2 regions of the Hoeflea sp. 108 genome follow, and region 1 is predicted to be linked to the other one. Evidence: riboswitches for the same ligand, from Rfam matches in the RefSeq annotation. Region 1 holds a riboswitch; the other holds the start of a gene.
The links. A riboswitch is a leader RNA that binds a small molecule or an ion and turns the genes downstream of it on or off. The one in region 1 is predicted to bind thiamine pyrophosphate.
Positions count from the first base shown of each region.

Region 2: it holds a riboswitch for thiamine pyrophosphate, as region 1 does, so the genes downstream of both, thiB (thiamine ABC transporter substrate binding subunit) here and thiC (phosphomethylpyrimidine synthase ThiC) in region 1, are expected to answer to the same signal.

Region 1 is NZ_KB890024.1:4,292,613-4,297,969, forward strand. Features, by position in the region: gene B015_RS0121255 (dihydrolipoamide acetyltransferase family protein) at 1-1,139, opposite strand, end outside; gene B015_RS0121260 (alpha-ketoacid dehydrogenase subunit beta) at 1,142-2,155, opposite strand; gene B015_RS0121265 (3-methyl-2-oxobutanoate dehydrogenase (2-methylpropanoyl-transferring) subunit alpha) at 2,159-3,394, opposite strand; TPP riboswitch at 3,583-3,699, shown strand; gene thiC (phosphomethylpyrimidine synthase ThiC) at 3,807-5,357, shown strand, end outside.
Region 2 is NZ_KB890024.1:4,548,923-4,554,279, forward strand. Features, by position in the region: gene B015_RS0122635 (ABC-F family ATP-binding cassette domain-containing protein) at 1-1,534, opposite strand, end outside; gene B015_RS0122640 (thiamine diphosphokinase) at 1,537-2,181, opposite strand; TPP riboswitch at 2,279-2,400, shown strand; gene thiB (thiamine ABC transporter substrate binding subunit) at 2,445-3,449, shown strand; gene thiP (thiamine/thiamine pyrophosphate ABC transporter permease) at 3,699-5,315, shown strand; gene thiQ (thiamine ABC transporter ATP-binding protein) at 5,312-5,357, shown strand, end outside.

The sequences.
Region 1 (5,357 bases):
ATCTTGTTGACGCCGACGATCGCCACTTCCGGGTAATTGATGACGGGCGTGGTGGCCACACCGCCCATCGCCCCGAGCGAGGTGATGGTGATGGTCGAGCCGGTCAGCTCCTCGCGCGTTGCCGTTCCTGCCTTGGCCGCGTCGGCCAGGCGGTTGACCTCCGAGGCGCAGTCCCACAGGTCGCGCGCCTCTGCATGCCTGACGACAGGCACCATCAGGCCGCCCGGCGTCTGCGCCGCCATGCCGATATGGACACCGGCATGGCGCTGGATGACGCCAGCATCGTCGTCATAGATCGCGTTGAGCTGCGGCTGCTCGCCGACCGCCTTCACCAGCGCCCGCATGAGGAAAGGCAGCAATGTCAGCTTCGGCCTGTCCGGCTTCTTCGAGGCGTTGAGCTTGGCGCGCAGCTCCTCCAGCGAGGTGACGTCGACCTCCTCGATATAGGTGATGTGCGGGATGCGCGACTTGGCCAGCGCCATCTTCTCGGCGATACGCCGACGCAGACCGATGACCTTGATCTCCTCGACCCCGGTCTTTTCCTGAAAGCCGGCGACAGGAACCGCCGCACCGCGCGCGGCAAAGCCGTCGAGGTCCTCATGCGTGATGCGGCCGGCAGGCCCGGTGCCTGGCACCTGGCGCAGGTCGATACCGGCTTCCTTGGCGCGCATCCTGACGGCTGGCGACGCCAGCGGACGCTCGCCTTCGGGGCGCGGCAGGCCAACGGTCGTGGCGCGCGGTACAGGTTTGAGCGCTGCGGAATTGACCGCGGGCTTCGCCGCCGCCGAACCTGGCTCATCTTTCTTAGCCGGCGCAGGAGCTAACTTGGCAGGCTCCGCTGCCTTTGCTTCCGGCTTCGCCTCCGCGGCTGCCGGCTCGGCCGCGACTGGCGCATCGCCCGCGACCTTGATCCTGACGATGGGCGAACCGACCGGAACCGTGTCGCCGATCTCGGCTCCGAGCCAGAGGATTTCGCCGTCGACGGGGGACGGAATCTCGACCGTCGCCTTGTCGGTCATGACGGCTGCCAGCACCGCGTCCTCGCGCACGAGGTCGCCGATCTTGACGTGCCATTCGACCAGCTCGGCCTCGGCCACGCCTTCTCCGACGTCGGGAAGCTTGATGACATGTTCGCCCATGCTCAGGCCTCCATCGTTTCGATCAGGGCTTCGCCGACGCGTTTCGGGCCCGGGAAGTAGTCCCACTCCTGCGCATGCGGATAGGGCGTGTCCCAGCCGGTGACGCGGGCAACGGGCGCTTCGAGGTGGTAGAAGCAGTGCTCCTGCACAAGGGCTGCGAGCTCGGCGCCGAAGCCGGAGGTCAGCGTCGCTTCATGCACCACCACGCAGCGGCGGGTCTTCTTGACCGAGGCGACGATGGTTTCAAGATCGAGCGGCAACAGCGTCCTGAGGTCGATGACCTCGGCGTCGATGCCGGTCTCCTCGGCTGCGGCCTGGGCGACATAGACCATGGTGCCATAGGCGAGAACGGTGACCGCCGAACCCGGCCGGCGGATTTCCGCCTTGCCGAGCGGCACGGTGAAATGCCCCTCCGGCACCTCGCCCAGCTCATGCTTCGACCAGGCCGTCACGGGCCTGTCGTGATGGCCGTCGAAGGGGCCGTTGTACAATCGTTTCGGCTCCAGAAAGATCACCGGATCCGGGTCTTCGATCGAGGCGATCAGCAGGCCCTTGGCATCGATCGGATTGGACGGAACCACCACCTTGAGACCGGAAACATGGGTAAACAGGGCCTCGGGGCTCTGGCTGTGGGTCTGGCCGCCGAAGATGCCGCCGCCCGTGGGCATGCGGATGACGATCGGACAGGTGAACTCGCCGTTCGAGCGATAACGCAACCGTGCCGCTTCCGAAACGATCTGGTCATATGCTGGATAGACATAGTCGGCGAACTGCACTTCGATGCAGGGCCTGAGGCCGTAGGCGGCCATGCCTATGGCGGCACCGACGATGCCCAGCTCGCTGATCGGCGCGTCGAAGCAGCGCGAGCGGCCGTATTTCTGCTGGAGCCCCTGGGTGCAGCGGAAGACGCCGCCGAAATAGCCGACGTCCTCACCGAACACCACGACGTTGTCGTCACGGCCCATGGCGACATCCATGGCGCTGCGGATAGCCTCGATCATTGTCATGCGCGGCATGGGCTACACTCCCGCCTTCTGGCGCTGGCGACGGAGATGCGGCGGCATCTCGGCATAGACGCCCTCGAACATGTCGCGCGTCGACGGCTTGCCGCCGGCATGCAGCGTGCCGTGGCTCTCGGCTTCCTTCTGCGCCGAAATCACCGCCTCGAGGATTTCCGCCTCGGTCTGCTTGTGGCGCTCGTCCGACCACAGGCCGCGGCGAATGAGATGGTTCTTGAGCCTGATCACCGGGTCGCCCAGCGGCCATGCGTCCGACTCGGTCTTCGGCCGATAGGCGGACGGATCGTCCGATGTCGAATGCGCGCCGACACGGTAGGTGACGTATTCGACCAGCGTCGGCCCGAGATTGCTGCGGGCACGCTCGGTCGCCCATTTCGCCACCGCATGAACGGCGAGATAGTCGTTGCCGTCGACGCGCAGCGCCGGAATGCCGAAGCCGAGGCCGCGGGCGGCGAAGGTGCCGGAGCCGCCGCGGGCGATGCCCTGGAATGTTGAGATCGCCCACTGGTTGTTGACGACGTTGAGCACCACGGGCGCCCGGTAGGTCGAGGCGAAGACGAGGGCGGCATGGAAATCGCTCTCGGCGGTGGCACCGTCGCCGACCCAGCCGACCGCGATCTTGGTGTCGCCCTTGATGGCGGACGCCATCGCCCAGCCGACGGCCTGGATGTATTGGGTCGTCAAATTGCCCGAGATCGAGAAGAAGCCGTGATCCTTTGCCGAATACATGATCGGCAACTGGCGGCCCTTCAGCGGATCTTTCTCGTTGGAATAGATCTGGTTCATCATCTCGACCATCGGATAGCCACCCGCGATCAGCAGGCCGGCCTGGCGATAGGTCGGGAAATTCATGTCGCCCTGGATGAGCGCCTTGCGGAAGGCGCAGCTGACCGCCTCCTCGCCCATATGCTGCATGTAGAACGAGGTCTTGCCCTGGCGCTGGGCCATCTGCATGCGCGCGTCGAAGGTGCGCAGCGTCATCATGTGGCGCAGGCCCTCGAGTTGCTCCTCGTCGGTCAGCGTGCCGGCCCAGGGGCCAACGGCATCGCCCTCGCGGTTGAGCACGCGAATGATCGAATAGGCGAGGTCGCGGATCGTCCGGGGATCGACGTCGACAGGCGGCCTGTCGACCGAACCGGCCTTGGGGATCGGCACGTTGGAGAAGTCGGGCGTGCCGCCCGGGCGCACTTCGGGCTCGGGCACATGGAACTTGAGCGGCGCGGGATTGTCCGTCACGGATGCTCCTCCTGTCTCGCGCGCAGGCCAAACGGTCCTCCCTGCGCGGCAGACAATTTATGTCAGTAACGCTGACCTATTATCCGATCGCGACGGGAACTGCAATGGGGTCCCGACGTCGGGACTTTGGCATTCTCTCGCCGTCTGCGAAAGGCCGTTGACAGCACGCCCATTCCGCGCCCATGCTTAGGGTTCACCAGGGGGGTCCCGACAAGGGGCTGAGATACTGCTGGCTCGCGCAGCGCAGTGACCCGTTGAACCTGATCCAGTTCACACTGGCGTAGGGACGGTGCGAGGCGCAGCGGCCGGTCAATCCGGTTTGGCATTCGGGCATACGCCCGAAGTCCCCCAGGCAAACCTCACCTCCTCCTCCTCGCACGAACTGGGTCTCCATCGTAACGGAGACTCACTCATGAATGCCCACACCCCGACAGTCACGACAGGCGAACTTCCCGCCTCGCGGAAAGTCCACAAGCAAGGCCTGATCCACCCCGGCATCCGCGTGCCGATGCGCGAGATTTCGGTGCATCCGAGCGCCGGCGAGCCTCCTGTCACCGTCTATGATTCATCCGGGCCCTACACCGATGCGTCGGTGAAGACCGACATCGAGCGCGGCCTGCCCCGCCTGCGCGAGGACTGGATCGTCTCCCGTGGAGACGTCGAGCGTTACGATGGCCGCAAGGTCAAGGACGAGGACAACGGCTTTGTCTCGGCCGACCGACTGACGCCGGAATTCCCCGTCCGCAACGCGCCGCTGCGAGCCACCGGCGGCCGTGCCGTCACCCAGCTCGCTTATGCCCGCGCCGGCATCGTCACACCCGAGATGGAGTTCGTCGCCATCCGCGAAAACCTCGGCCGCGAGCAGATCAAGGCGAAACTCCAGCGTGACGGCGAGAGCTTCGGTGCAGCCATTCCCGATTTCGTCACGCCCGAATTCGTTCGCGACGAGGTCGCCCGCGGCCGCGCCATCATCCCCTCCAACATCAACCACCCCGAGAGCGAGCCGATGATCATCGGTCGCAATTTCCTGGTGAAGATCAACGCCAACATCGGCAATTCCGCCGTCACCTCGTCGATGGCAGAGGAGGTCGAGAAGATGGTGTGGGCGACACGCTGGGGCGGCGACACGGTGATGGACCTGTCGACGGGGCGCAATATCCACAACATCCGCGACTGGATCATCCGCAATTCGCCGGTGCCAATCGGCACGGTGCCACTCTACCAGGCGCTCGAAAAAGTCGGCGGCATTGCCGAAAACCTGACCTGGGAGGTGTTCCGCGACACGCTCATCGAGCAGGCAGAACAGGGCGTCGACTACTTCACCATCCATGCCGGCGTGCGGCTCGCCTACATCCACCTGACCGTCGACCGCGTCACCGGCATCGTCTCGCGCGGCGGCTCGATCATGGCGGAGTGGTGCCTGCATCATCACAAGGAGAGCTTCCTCTACGAGCATTTCGAGGAAATCTGCGACATCTGCCGGACCTATGACGTCGCCTTCTCGCTCGGTGACGGCCTGCGCCCCGGCTCGATCGCGGACGCCAATGACGCCGCCCAGTTCGCCGAACTGGAGACGCTGGGCGAGCTCACCAAGATCGCCTGGGCCAAGGACTGCCAGGTGATGATCGAGGGCCCTGGCCACGTGCCGATGCACAAGATCAAGGAGAACATGGACAAGCAGTTGGCGGTGTGCGGCGAAGCGCCTTTCTACACGCTCGGGCCGCTGACCACCGACATCGCACCCGGCTACGACCACATCACATCGGGCATTGGTGCGGCGATGATCGGCTGGTTCGGCACGGCGATGCTCTGCTACGTCACGCCCAAGGAGCACCTTGGTTTGCCCGACCGCGACGACGTCAAGGTTGGCGTCATCACCTACAAGATCGCGGCCCATGCGGCCGACCTCGCCAAGGGCCATCCGGCGGCCAAGGTCAGGGACGATGCCCTGTCGCGGGCGCGC
Region 2 (5,357 bases), 260 kb from region 1:
TCGCCTCGCCATTCGCCTTGCGTGACTTGCGGTCGTCGAGCTTGGTGCCGCCGCGCTGGGCCAGCATGTCGGCATAGCCGCCGGCATATTCGACCCATTTGCCGTCGCCGTCGGGCGCAATGATGCTGGTCACCGTGCGGTCGAGGAAATCGCGATCGTGGCTGACCAGGATGACGGTTCCGGCAAAGCCTGCGACCAGTTCCTGCAGCAGTTCCAGCGTCTCCATGTCGAGATCGTTGGTCGGTTCGTCGAGCACCAGCAAATTGGCCGGACGAGCAAGCACGCGCGCCAGGATCAGCCGGGCGCGCTCGCCGCCCGAGAGCTCGCGCACCGGCGTGCGCGCCTGTTCGGGTTTGAACAGGAAGTCCTTCATGTAGGAGACGACGTGGCGCTGCTCGCCGTTGATGACGAGGTTCTCGCCGCGCCCGTCGGTCAGGTAGCTGGACAGCGTCTCGTTCGGATCGACCGCTTCACGCTTCTGGTCGAGGGTTGCGATCTCGAGATTGACGCCAAGCCGCACAGTGCCGGCATCTGGGTCAAGCTCGCCGGTCAGCATCTTGAGCAATGTCGTCTTGCCGGCGCCGTTCGGCCCGACAAGGCCGACGCGGTCGCCGCGCTGGATGCGGGTCGAGAAGCCCTTGACCACGGTCAGGTCGCCGAAGCTCTTTTCGATGTTCTTGGCCTCGATGACCAGCTTGCCGGACTCGGCAGCATCGCTCGCCACCATCGTCGCCACGCCCTCGGCGCCGCGATGGCTGCGGAATTTCTGGCGCATCGACTGAAGCTCGCCTAGCCGGCGCATGTTGCGCTTGCGGCGCGCCGTCACGCCATAGCGCAGCCAGTGCTCCTCGCGCACGATCTGGCGGCCGAGCTTGTGCTGGTCGCGCTCTTCCTCCTCGAGGATTTGATCGCGCCACTCCTCGAAATGGGCAAAGCCACGGTCGAGCCGGCGCGTCTGGCCGCGATCGAGCCACACCGTGTTGCGGCTGACGCGCTCGAGGAAACGGCGGTCGTGCGAGATCAGGATCAGCGCCGACGAGGTACGGATGAGCTCTTCTTCCAGCCACTCGATGACGGAGAGATCGAGATGGTTGGTCGGCTCGTCGAGCAGCAGGATATCGGGCTCGGGCGCCATGACGCGGGCAAGTGCCGCGCGGCGGGCCTCGCCACCGGAGAGATCACCCGGGCGCTCCTCGCCCGTCAGGCCGAGATGGTCGAGCAGGTAGGTGGCGCGGTGACTGTCGTCGGCCGGTCCGAGTCCAGCCTCGACATAGGCCCGCACACTGGCGAAGCCGTCCATGTCAGGGGCTTGCGGCAGGTAGCGGATCGTCGCCGAAGGCTGGCGAAACACCTCGCCATCGGTCGGCTCGACCATGCCGGCGGCAATCTTGAGCAGCGTCGACTTGCCCGAGCCGTTGCGGCCGACGAGCGCGATCTTGTCGCCTGATGATGCGGAAAGTGCCGCGCCGTCGAGCAGCGGCACGCCGCCAAAGGTCAGCCGGATGGCGTCGAGATTGAGAAGCGGTGGCGCCATGATCAGAATTCCGGAGCGGGATAGGGGTGAGCGACAAGCAGGGCGCGGCCGCTGCCGAGCGAAATCCTGAGGGTGCCCTGGACTTCGTTGGAGAGGGTGAGCGACGAACCGAACGGTACCTCGACGCTGTCGAGCAACCACTTGGCGCCTTCCTCGGTAAGGCCGGTCAACGCCGAGAAGGCGAGCACCGAAAACATCGTGCCGTCGTCGTAATCGAAGCTTGCCGTACCGGGAAGAAGCGGCACGCCTTCCTGATGGCCGCTGCTCAGCACGACTTCGGTGCCGCCTTCGGCGAGACGAAGCGCCAGCGCGAAATGGAGAAAGGCATGGTCGGACCGGGCGCCACCGAAGGCACCGACGAGCACGAGCGATGTCGCTCCACGCTCCAGCGCGGCCGAAATTGCCAACTCGCCGTCGGTCTTGTTCTTTTCGGCGGGAAACACCTCGCGCGGCACTGCGGCGAAAGCAGGATCGAGCTCAGCCGGGGCCGAGTCGAAATCGCCGAGCCAGAGCTCCGGCATCAGGCCCAACGTCGCCGCGTGGCGGATGCCGGAATCGGCCGCGATGACGCGGCTGCCCGCGACCTGGCGGTCGAGGCGCGGCGTCCGCAGTAGCTCGCCGCCGAGAAGGATGGTGAACCGGCTCATGCCGAGGCCATTACCAGCCCGGCGGCCGAAACGGAAGGCCGGCGAGCAGCGCTGAAACTTGGGCTTGCACCGCCCCTTCGCCGGCTCTATTCCTTGGATCGCTCTAACGGGGTGCCTGTCACGCGCAAGCGGGGCCGGCTGAGAGGCATGGAGAGTTCCGGCCAACCCGCTGAACCTGATCCGGTTTGTACCGGCGGAGGGATTAGATGCTTCGGACGCCCGGCGCTTCAAATTCCCTTTCAACACCAATGAAGGAGGCGCTGATGCGCTCGCTGATCCTATCCCTGACTTCCGCCCTGGCGATGGCCGCTGCAGCCTTCCCGGCCTCGGCCGAGGGAAAACTCACCATCTACACCTATGAGAGCTTCACCTCTGAATGGGGCCCCGGCCCGCAGGTGAAAAAGGCCTTCGAAGCCGAATGCGCCTGCACGGTCGATTTCGTCTCGGTCGCCGACGGCGTCGCCCTTCTCAACCGCGTCAAGCTCGAAGGCGCCTCGACCAAGGCCGACATCGTGCTTGGCCTCGACACCAACCTGACGACCGAAGCGAAGGCCACCGGCCTGTTTACACCACACGGTGCTGCCGGCGCCGACGTCAAGGTTCCGGGCGACTGGAAGGACGACACCTTCGTGCCCTACGACTACGGCTACTTCGCCGTCGTCTATGACACCGAAAAGCTGAAGAACCCGCCCAAGAGCCTGAAGGAACTTGTCGAGGGCAATCCGGAAGAAAAGATCGCCATCCAGGACCCGCGCACCTCGACACCAGGTCTCGGCCTTCTGCTCTGGGTCAAGTCGGTCTATGGCGACAAAGCGCCGGAAGCCTGGACCAAGCTCAAGGGCCGCGTGCTGACGGTGACGCCGGGCTGGAGCGAGGCCTATGGCCTGTTCACCAAGGGCGAAGCGCCGATGGTTCTGTCCTACACCACTTCGCCGGCCTACCACATGGTCGCCGAGAACACCGAGCGTTACCAGGCCGCATCCTTCGAGGAAGGCCATTACCTGCAGATCGAGGTGGCCGGCATCACCACAACGGGCGCCAAGAACCCGCTGGCCGAAAAGTTCATGGCCTTCATGACCGGCCCCGGCTTCCAGGACGCGGTCCCCGAGACCAACTGGATGCTGCCCGCCGGCAAGACCGACAAGCCGCTCAACCCCGCTTTCGACAAGCTGGTGAAGCCGGCAAAGACACTGATCTTCAGCGCCGATGAAGTGGCTGCCAATCGCAAGGCCTGGGTCGACGAGTGGCTCGGCGTGATGAGCAAATAAGGCCCGAAAGGCTCGAACGTGACCACCCTACGTTGCCCCCCTCTGTCCTGCCGGACATCTCCCCCACAAGGGGGGAGATTGGCAGTTGCGCGGCCTTTGCCAATCACGACGGTGACAGAAGAAGCGGCAACGGTGAGGCAACTGATCTCCCCCCTTGTGGAGGAGATGTCCGGCAGGACAGAGGGGGGCAACGTAGAGTACAGCGTAGCCGCTCTGCGTCATGCACGCTCCAAACGCGTCTAGCCCGGCATGCGCATTCCCCCCACCGACTCTCGCATCATAGCCGGCATCCTTGCGCTGGTGGCCATCGGCATGCTGATCGGTGGCGCATTCGTCGGGCTCGGCATCGAGGCCTGGCGCAATCCCGAAGGCGCCTATGCCGCCTTCGACAGCTACCTTTTTCGCGTCGCGCGTTTCACCATCTGGCAGGCGCTGCTGTCGATGCTGCTGTCGGTGGCCCCGGCAATCCTCGTCGCCCGCGCGCTTGCCCGCCATCCCGCTTTTCCCGGCCGTGGGCTGATCCTGCGCCTGTTTGCCGTGCCGCTGGCACTCCCGGCGATCGTCGCCGCACTCGGCATTCTCACGCTTTACGGCCGTGCCGGTTACTTCGCCGCTCCATTGAGCGCACTGAGCGGAGGCACATGGCCGGGCGTCTATGGTCTGTCCGGCATCCTGGTCGCGCATGTGTTCTTCAACATGCCACTGGCGACGCGGCTTTTGCTGGAGGCGCTGCAGACCGTGCCATCAGACCAGTGGCGGTTGGCGAGCCAGCTTGGCATGGGGGCGCGCGCCAGCTTCCGACTGATCGAATGGCCGGCGGTACGTGCGGCCCTCCCCGGCGTTGCCGGGCTGGTGTTCATGCTCTGCGTCACCTCCTTCACCATTGTGCTGACGCTCGGCGGCGGACCGGCGGCAACCACGCTGGAGGTGGCTATCTACCAGGCTCTGCGCTTCGACTTCGACCCTGCGCGGGCTGTCGCCCTGACGCTGCTTCAGATCGGCTTGACCGCGGGGATCGTGCTCACCCTGATGCGGCTCGGCGCCAACACCACTGGCGACGCCAATCTGTCGGTGGCGCGGCGCAGCTACATCGAGGCCGGGCCAGGCGAAAAGGTCCTGAACATCGTGGTGATAGTGGCCGCCCTCGTCTTCGTTGGCGGGCCGATGGCAGCAACAGTGGTGTCGGGTCTCGAAGCCGACCTCGCCCGCCTTGCCACCGAAGCGTCGGTTCATCGCGCCACGCTGACCAGCCTTGTCTTCGCCTCGATCTCGGCAACGCTGGCCTGCGCTCTTTCGCTATCGCTCGTCATGGCCCGGCGGGTTCTCGCCACCTCCAGATCCGACGGCAAGGGATCGCTGCTCGAGCGGCTGACCGACACCGGCGCCGGCTTCGTGCTGGTGGTGCCGCCTGTCGTTGTCGGCGCAGGCTGGTTCGTGCTGGTGCGGCAGTCAGTCGATGTCTTCGCGCTCGCGCCCTTCATGGTGGTGACCGTCAATGCCGTCATGGCGATGCCCTTTGCCGTGCGCGCCATCCGCCCGGCCCACGACGCGGCGGCCGAGCGCCATGAATGGCTCTGCGCGCAGCTCGGCATTTCCGGCTGGAACCGGCTGCGGCTGATCGACTGGCCGGTGTTGCGGCGGCCGCTCGCGACAGCGTTTGCCTTTGCCACAGCGCTTTCGCTCGGCGATCTCGGCGTCATCGCACTGTTCGGCAGCGACGCCGTGCAGACGCTGCCCTATCTTCTGCTCGCCCGCATGGGCAGCTACCGCACCGCGGACGCAGCCGGCCTGGCACTGATGCTCGGGCTCCTGTGCCTTGCCTTGATGATGCTGGCCGACCGCCTCGGCAAGGAGACCTCCAGATGACGGCAAAAGGCGAGGCGGTGCAGCTCGACCGCATGGTGTTCA